3 regions of the Maridesulfovibrio pacificus genome follow, and region 1 is predicted to be linked to each of the others. Evidence: riboswitches for the same ligand, from Rfam matches in the RefSeq annotation. Region 1 holds a riboswitch; each other region holds the start of a gene.
What was found. Region 1 has a riboswitch for cobalamin ahead of metE (5-methyltetrahydropteroyltriglutamate--homocysteine S-methyltransferase). Riboswitches for the same ligand answer to the same signal wherever they lie in the genome.

Region 1 (3,071 bases):
CTGCGACTTCGTCACGTACTGCCAGTGCTATCTGACGGCAGGTTTCACTGCGCGGCTGGTCATCACGAACGAAACTCCAGCAAAGGATGGTGACCGGACCGGTAAGCATACCCTTGACCTCACGATCAGAAAGAGAACGGGCATAGTTGATCCATTCCACGGTAATGGGCGAGGGACGGGAAACATCCCCGAAAATAACCGGAGGCTTTACGCAACGGGAACCGTAACTCTGAACCCAACCGTTCGAAGTGAAGCAGTATCCGTCAAAATTTTCCCCGAAATACTCAACCATGTCGTTACGTTCCGGTTCACCATGAACCAGCACATCAAGACCGACTTCCTCCTGACGGCGGATGCAATCCTCAATGTATTCGCGCATGAATCTTTCATATTCAGCACGTTCAATACGCCCGTTCTTGAAACCGCTTCTGGTGGACCGCACTTCCGGGGTCTGAGGAAATGAACCGATGGTGGTAGTCGGCAGAACAGGAAAACCAAGATCTCGCTGAATTTCAGCACGTTTTTCATAAACCGAATTACGGCGGTAATCTTCAGGCTGAAGCGCTGCCAGCCGCAGGGCAACCTCTGGATTGTGCACTCTAGGGCTAATCTTGCGGGATTCTAGAACCCTGCGATTCTCAGCAAGGACAGCTTCTACATCCTTCCCTTCTACAGCATCTGCAATAATCCTGATTTCAGCACATTTCTGACGGGAAAAAGCCATCCATGATTTGATATCGGGGTCCAGCTTTGTTTCCAGATCAAGATCAAAGGGAACATGCAGAAGTGAGCAGGATGGAGCCACCAGCACACGTTCCTTGCCAAGTATGACATGTGCGGACTTAACCGCAGCCACAGCCCGCTCAAGATCAGCGCGCCAGATATTTCTGCCGTCTACTACGCCGAGGGAAAGGCTCAAGTTATCTGATATATTAGCTAACAGTGGCTCAAGATCCTGCGCTCCACGCACAAGGTCCACATGCAAACCATCAACAGGCAGAGATGCTGCCGTTTCAAGGTTGATTCCAAGACCGCCGAAATAAGCAGCGACCAAAATTTTTGTATCTGATGCAGCTTCTTTGAGGGTGCGATAAACAGGATTGAAAAGTTTGCGTGTAGACTCTTCAAGATCAAGAGCCAAAACAGGCTCATCAAACTGAATCCATTCGCATTTAGCGGAAAGCTTCTCAATGAGTTCCGCATAGGCAGGCAAAAGCTTTTCCAGCAGGTCCAGGCGATCGAATTCCTGATCTGAGCATTTGCCCAGCAGCAGAAAAGTCAGCGGTCCGGGCAGAACAGCCTTTACTCTATGTCCCAGCTTAGATGCTTCTTCCACCTGTCCAAGAAGGGTTTCGTCCGCAAGAAAAAAATCCTGATCCTTACTGAATTCCGGCACTATGTAATGGTAGTTGGTATCAAACCATTTAGTCATTTCCATGGCGGCCACGCCGTTTTCTCCAGCTTCGCCACGGGCCATCCTGAAATAATCATCAAGGGAAGCCTTAGCGCCTTCCGCATTGTATCTGGCAGGAATAACGCCGAATCTCACAGCATTATCAAGCATATGGTCGTAGTAAGAGAAATCACCCACCGGCAGCAAATCAACTCCGGCCTGCTTCTGGTTTTCCCAGTGCTCTTCACGGAGTTTTCTAGCGGTCAAAGCTAGGTCATCCGCCCCGGCTTCACCTCTCCAGTAGGATTCAAGCTTTCGTTTAAGCTCGCGATTGCTGCCCATTCTTGGGTAGCCTAGTGTGTGCGTCAGCATTGCAGTTCTCCATATTAAAAGTGTCCGCTTAGCGGCGGGACTACTGTCCCTGTTCTCAGACCTGTTCGCGAGGTCCGACACTTGCTCCTGCAGGACGTCTTCTGGCTTCCGGGCCTGTTCGACGCACAGTGCCGCTCCTTCCCGTTTTCCAACAGTGGGCCGACACCATATCCTTCTTGATTTACCCGGTTACAGCAGCGCGCCTGCGACGGATTCTCACCGTCTTCCGTTTCCTGCGGGCGCATACAAATCAAATTCAATATATAAAAATATTGTTATATAGTGATGAAGAAATGACATTCTTCACCCCCAAAGTCAAGGGTTGCTGCAAGATTTTGTTGAGCCAAACAAAAAGGCCCCCGAAAAAACTCCGGGGGCCTTGGATAAAATCTGTGCTATTGATTTATACTATTCGCAATCTCTAACATTTAATTTTTCGCGGAACTTTCCATTAGCAGCAGGGAACTGAGAAAATGCCCCCTTAACCAGACATCTACCTACAATATCGAGACCTTCGCGGTCCTGACTTGTAGCCATACCGCGCCAGAGGTAGGTCTTCATCCCTTCATTTTCGGGAGTCATCAGATAGATACGCACAGTGTTGTCCACACGAGGAGCATCAGCTGTCTTAACCACCCCGATATCGGTATTGGTCTTACTGATGTAATCGTATTCGTAGGCTTCACGTTTGTAAGTTACTCCCCGCTCCATAAAAGCCTTGGAACCAAAATTCACCACAACCATAAAATCCGGTGAATTGGGATCATAGCTGAACCCTTTTGCTTCAAGCTCCAGTTTCGCAGTGTTAAGCAGAATAGCCTCCAGATCTTTCTTGGATTCACTTTTCTGCTTAAAAGCAAAAGTCTTCAAACCATTGAAATCAGCACCCGGAACAGGTTTATTCTCAACATCCATATTTACGTATACGCACCCGGAAAGCATCATTCCGATCAATGCAAAAACAACGAGTAACTTCCTCACCTTATTCTCCTGACTTTATTAGTTACGACCTCCCCTGAAATTCAGGCCGCATTAAAAGCATTATTACACTTTCCTATAGCATAACCATTTAACTTTTTTAACGGCTTTAGCCAAGAGTAAAAACAATTTCAATGGGGGAAATAGTTCTGGATTGTAAATATTAATCGCAAAAGCAAACCCGATTGCTGATTAAAAGGCCTAATATATCTCAAAACCACCACACAAAAAAAATAATTCACTTGCAGTTATTAAAAATTTAGTCTGTTCCGCAGGAGAGGTGAATATGAACACGTTATCAGATAGACGAAAGCACGCAAGGATTGAG
Region 2 (3,071 bases), on a different contig from region 1:
AGCGTACGTCCTCGGGGTTGAGGTCGGAGTTGATGAAGTTCTGGAAATAAGGTGCGCCGTACTTGGCGGTCATCTGCAGCAGCAGCTCGCCCACTTCACTTTCCCACGGGAAATCCGGGGTAACGTTGTAGGTGGGAATGGGGAAGGAGAAGATACGGCCATCGGAGTCACCTTCAAGCATGACTTCAACGAACGCACGGTTGATCATCTCCATTTCCTCTTGGTACTCACCGTAAGTGGTATCCTGGAACTCACCACCGATGATTACCGGCTCATTAGCGATGTGCTTTGGCGGAACCATATCAAAGGTAAAGTTGGTGAACGGACTCTGGCCGCCCCAGCGGGAGGTGGTGTTCAGGTTGAAAATCAACTTCTGCACCATCTGCTTCACACGATCATAGTCCAGACCATCATGACGAACAAAGGGAGCGAGGTAGGTATCAACGTTGTTGAAAGCCTGCGCACCGGCCCACTCGTTCTGAAGGGTGCCGAGGAAGTTGACCATCTGTCCGGTGATGGAATCAAAATGGCGAGCCGGACCGGAAGAGCAACGTCCCTTAAGACCGAAGCCATCCAGCAGCAGGTCACGCAGGGACCAACCCGCGCAGTATCCGGCAAGACCGAAAGAAAGATCATGAATGTGGAAATAGCCATGCTCGTGAGCAAGCCTGATTTCCTCGGGATATTTTTCAAGGCAGTAACGAGCCTGAACCGCTCCGGACATGTGCAGCATCAATCCCTGAAAGGAATGGCCCATGTTGGAGTTTTCATTTACACGCCAGTCGGAACGGTCAAGGTAACTTTCAATGGTTCCGGCGATATCGAGATAGGTTTCATCCTGACGGCGCAGTTCACGGCGTTTTTCACGATATATGATGTAGCGTTCGGCTACAGAATAAAGACGGTTCTCCATAAGAACGAGCTGAACCATGTCCTGAACCATTTCCTGTTCAGGGACATCAACATCAGCGAGCTTCTGCTCAACCTTGCGGCCAAGGCGCTTACTCAGCAGAGGATCTTTGATACCACTTGCTTTCAAAGCTTTAAAAATTGCTTCTGAGATTCGCTCAGTGGACCAGGATTCGAGACAACCGTCACGTTTGAGAATTTGTTTGGGCATTTAGCTACCTGTAAAATTTGTCCGCACACATCACCACCTGCGCCGAAAAAAGAACGCAGAAAAGGAAGCAACCTCCCCAGATTGCAAGCACACGGCTGAACCGTGTCTTATGGTGGTGTGCATTTTGACGCAGGGGACCCAATAGGTGCATCCTGCAGGACTTTTGGAACCGGAAAAAAAGTCAGAAACATAAAATTCCGGTCAGTTTGAACCGACCTGCCATTCTGGGGTGACATCCACAGAACAAACTCATACCTATGAATTTGCAGGGAGCACCGGGCAGGCATGCTTCAGGCCGGGGTGCTGGCTCAGGATCACACAAAATGCTTCCCTGACAGCGGCAGAACCGCCCCGGATTCAAACCGGGTTCCCGACTAATCAGTTTCCATATGCTCAGAAAGCAGAAACGGATTCCTGAAGTGCTGACGACTTGAAGCAGTCTACCAGACTGATGAATTCGGTCAAGACTCTCTAGACTTTTTCTTGGTCAACACCATTTCAGCCCTAGAGCCATATGGGCTAACTCGTGTGGGACAGCAGTTTTCCACAGTTGTTCATTCGTTGTTCATAACCATCTAAGGCCTTGATTTAGAGACAAAATCTCCTACTCATTTTCACACAATTTCAGCCGGACAGAATTGTCCGGCTGAAATATTTTTTCACCTGAAAACAACAGCAGCTTTCTTTTGATTAAATAATTAAGACGCACGACACTCTTCACGTAAACCGTCGATAAGCGACCGCAACTCCGCAGCCAGACCGGAAAGGTCCTCAGCTGATTTACGTGTTTTATCCATTGATTTCGTTGTCATCTGCGCCATTTGGTTAATACTCTTGGAGGATGAGTTAATCTGGTCGGAAGAAACGGACTGTTCTTCCGCTGCTGCGGAGATATTTCGAACCTGTCCGGTCACTCCGCCCACAAGTGAGACAATTTCCTCAAGCGCATCCCCTGCCTGCTCCGCAAGCTCAGTGCTGTCCAACACGGACTGCGCGGCCTCTTCCATAGACTGAACATTGGTGCGCGAGCTTTCCTGAATGGCCTCAACCACGAGAGTAACATCACGGGTCGCGTCCATGGTCTTCTCGGCGAGCTTGCGCACTTCATCCGCCACCACGGCAAAACCACGACCGGCATCCCCGGCACGGGCAGCTTCAATAGCGGCATTCAGCGCCAACAGATTGGTCTGATCGGCGATATCGCTAACCACAGACATAATCCGGCCGATATCCTCAACCTGTACGTTCATATCATTGAGGTTTTCCTTAAGCTGCTCACTCTGTTCCTTAACACTGAAGATGGAACTGATGGCCTTACCGGTCATTGCCGCACCTTTAGTGGCAGTATCCATAGCCTCTCCGGCACCGACAACGGCATCGGAACAACTGCGGGCCACATCCTGAATAGAATGGGTCATCTGGTCGAGCGCGGAAGTGGATTCAGAAAGACTGCTCTGCTGCTCACGGGCGCGTTGACTGGACTCCTCAACATTCGTGCTGATCTCTTCAGAAGCATTTGAAAGACCGCTGACTATCTGCTCAAGATTGCGGACCACATCGAGAACCCCCTGCCTGCGAGCATCTTCAGCTTCTTTCTGAGCTTCACTCAACCCTGCAAGGGCCTCATGTGCAGACTGTGCCTCACGCTCTGCAACGGCAGTTGCCTCTTCAACTTTTTTCTTATCTTCCTCAATAACATGCATCAGCCCGTTATATGCTCCGGCAAGATCACCCAATTCGCCGTTTCCGCTTTGCTCTATGCGGTGGGTGAGATCACCTTTCCCAGCTTCGAGATTTCGGCTGGTCATAGAAATTTCACCGATAATGCGGCGTAACGGTTTTATAATCATCAAACGGCTAAGCAGAATAAGCAGCAGACCGATCAATGCCACAACCCCGCCAAGGACGGAGACCACATAGACCGCCTTTTGCTGAAGTAGGTTGTAACTTT
Region 3 (3,071 bases), on a different contig from region 1:
AGCGTAAATCAATAATAATAAAAGAAAGGGCCTGATCTACCTTTTGTGCGCCGATTCCAAGAACGGATTTGAATACCGCAAGCACCTGCGTCGGCTCAGTCCCGTAGGCCCCGAAAAGACAGGCGGCAAAGATGGAAATCGGCACAAGAAATGACAGCACACAAACTGCCAGTGCTCTTCTATTGCCTGAAAAAACCATCTTCACCGCCCGATTTAATTAGTGGTCACCAAGGTGCTTGAAAGCAACCTTGAGGTGGTCAACCCAGATATCCAGAACCTGCGGGAATTCGGCTGTCCCCTTGAGTACGGGAACGCACTTATAGCCCAGCTTGGACAATTCGGATTTCCATGAGTCAGCTTCATCACCAGCCATATCGTTACGGGCATGGTCACCGGCAACAGACATGTAGGGCATGAGATAGACTTTCTTAGCCTTGCTCTTCTTGAGCAAAACTTTCACATCATCAAGAGAAGGAGCACCTTCAACAGTGCCTACAAAAATCTTGGGATCAACTTTGGAGAAGTAATCCTGAGAAGCGGGATAGTAGATGTTGGCAGCATGGTGGGTGCCATGCCCCATCAGCACAACAGCATCCTTGGCCTTACGATCCTTGGGGATGTTGGCGATAATGGCTTTTACGGTACGCTGCATGTCTTCGTCAGAATAAAGAAGCGGCTTACCAACAGTCACTTTGGTCATGCCTTTAGGCATACCTTCGAACCTTTTTACAGTGTCGTAGATACCTTCAAATTCTTCACCGGGGATGGTGTGCAGGGACTGCACTGCCACATGAGTAAAACCTTCATCCATCATTCTGGTCATGGCCATTACCGGAGAATCAACTCCACGGCCTTCTTTAGACAGAATGTTCCTGATAATCGCGGAAGAATATGCCCAACGCACAGGCACGCCGGGAAAAGTCTCTTTCACAGCCTTATCAATGGCATCAAATGCAGGCTTGGTTTCAGGCATGCTGGAACCGAAAGCTGCAATCAAAATACCTTTTTTAACAGGCTTTGCATCGCCATGTCCGGCCATGGCAAATGAAGGGATTAACAGAAAACAAACCAGAAGAAATGCGGGGATGAACTTGAATTTGTCCCCAAAACGGTACTGCATAACAGTCTCCTCAAATTTGGGGGGCTTAAAAATAGCGGCACCGCACACATAAAATTGCGCAGTGATTTCTGACAGGTAAAAGCCCCGTTATCCGTCAGAATGATCGTGATTTGCACCCGGGCAGGTCTTCCGACTCGTCCCATTTCACCCGGCCTTCCCGAAAATTTATTCAGTGGCACACAGGACCGGATTTATTCCGGCCACACGGGGTAAAACCGTTAAGGACTCACGGCGGCGGGTCCGTTCCCGACTTTAACGGGATTCCCTATTAAGCTCGTGAGAGCGCCTCAGGCAAAAGCTAAATATGATTGTTCACTTAGTATGTCAATATCAGCGTACAGCTAGCGGCCCATCACCGATTCCGGGCCAGATGCGGATCATCCCAAGCAAAGCGCGCAGTGTGGTCCATAATCCGGCCACAATCCAAATCCAAAACAACATCTGCTGCGGATGAATCCAATCTACCACAAAAAGAACCGTCGCACTCATCAATACTGCCGTAAGCATGGCATTACGCAGATAGCGAAAATCTCCTGTTCCCAGATGAATTCCGTCCGTGGCAAAAGAAAGCGCATTAATGGGCTGCAGGAATGTAACCGCCAGCCATGCCGGTCCAAAAACCGCAGCAGCTTCTTCCGGTACCAGCAACCAGGCCACAGGCTCTTGACCCAGATACATACCGATAGTCAGCAACACACCGGTCCCAAAACTCCATTTGCAAACCAGAGAGGCAACTTTACGCGCTGTAGCCCGATCAGCACGGCCCACAAAATAGCCTACCAGCGACTGCCCGCTGATGGCGAAAGCATCCAGAAAAAGGGCCAGAAAAACGAAGAACTGGCGAATAGCCTGATGCGCGGCCCCGGATTCCGCTCCGGCTTTGGTGGCAAAGCGGGTACAAAGCAGCAGGAACAGACAAACGCAGCCAGTGCGAACGAACATATCTCCGCCGATAACAAAAAGCCTGCGGGCATCCGCAAGGCTGAATCCGGTATTAAAGCCGTAATGCTTGCGCACTACCAGCACAGCCCAGACCGCTCCGATCCACTGGCTGATGGCACTTGCCAGCGCAGCACCACCGACTCCCATAACCGGAAACGGCCCCTTGCCGAAAACAAGGCACCAATCCAGTACAACGTTGATGGCATTCATACCCAGCGCAATCCACAGCGGAGAGCGCATATCCTGATAACCGCGCAAAGATCCAAAACAGGAAAGCACCACCAGTACCGCCGGAGCCCCCAGCAGACGGTAGCTCATATAATCCACGGCCAGATCGCGGACAGCACCTTCACCGCCCATCAATCCGGAAATGCTCCCTAAAAATGGAAAGACTGCAAGCATCAACACCAGCCCAATTACGGCAGAAAGGCCCGCCGCCATCCAGCCAAGGGATGAAGCTCTTTCCAGATCGCCCTTACCAAGGGCATGCGAAACCTCGGTCTGGGTGCCGATTCCAAGAAACCCGAAAACCCAGAATACGGACGAGAAGACAATGGTCCCGATACCAAGTGCAGACAACGCTTCAGGTCCTAACTTGGCAACAAATGCAGTATCCACCAGACCGGTCAAAGGCTCAGCGACCATAGAGAAAAGAACCGGAATTGCCAGTGTCAGCAATGTCCGGTTCGGTTTAATTTCAAATGGATGTTGTTTCTTTGTCATTACTTTTTAATATTCTCTTCAAACCAAGCTTCAAAAAGATCCATTGCTCGTTTGCCATACAGTTCCTTGCGGACGCGCTTAGGTGCACGTTTTTTAAGTGCAGGCATAAGTCCGAACTGAACGTTGGAAGGCTGAAAATTCTTCTTGGCTTCGCGCAGATGCCCGAGCAGTGCTCCCATGGAAGTTTCCGGCGGAGGTGCGGGAAGTTCGTTGCCCTTGGACTGCTCGGCGAGCATACGCCCTACCCAGAGACCACAGGCTGCGGATTCAAGGTAGCCTTCAACCC

Region 2: linked by a shared signal. The riboswitch ahead of ACNI23_RS13780 (ribonucleoside triphosphate reductase) and the one ahead of metE (5-methyltetrahydropteroyltriglutamate--homocysteine S-methyltransferase) in region 1 are both predicted to bind cobalamin.
Region 3: linked by a shared signal. The riboswitch ahead of ACNI23_RS07145 (sirohydrochlorin cobaltochelatase) and the one ahead of metE (5-methyltetrahydropteroyltriglutamate--homocysteine S-methyltransferase) in region 1 are both predicted to bind cobalamin.

Annotation. Positions count from the first base shown of each region.
Region 1 is NZ_JBLZNE010000002.1:255,552-258,622, forward strand. It holds gene metE (5-methyltetrahydropteroyltriglutamate--homocysteine S-methyltransferase) at 1-1,765, opposite strand, end outside; cobalamin riboswitch at 1,842-2,035, opposite strand; gene ACNI23_RS18625 (DUF4136 domain-containing protein) at 2,174-2,746, opposite strand; gene ACNI23_RS18630 (pilus assembly protein PilZ) at 3,030-3,071, shown strand, end outside.
Region 2 is NZ_JBLZNE010000001.1:2,970,838-2,973,908, forward strand. It holds gene ACNI23_RS13780 (ribonucleoside triphosphate reductase) at 1-1,120, opposite strand, end outside; cobalamin riboswitch at 1,397-1,551, opposite strand; gene ACNI23_RS13785 (methyl-accepting chemotaxis protein) at 1,819-3,071, opposite strand, start outside.
Region 3 is NZ_JBLZNE010000001.1:1,528,802-1,531,872, forward strand. It holds gene ACNI23_RS07140 (FecCD family ABC transporter permease) at 1-199, opposite strand, end outside; gene ACNI23_RS07145 (sirohydrochlorin cobaltochelatase) at 218-1,120, opposite strand; cobalamin riboswitch at 1,223-1,425, opposite strand; gene ACNI23_RS07150 (MATE family efflux transporter) at 1,451-2,785, opposite strand; gene trmFO (methylenetetrahydrofolate--tRNA-(uracil(54)-C(5))-methyltransferase (FADH(2)-oxidizing) TrmFO) at 2,785-3,071, opposite strand, start outside.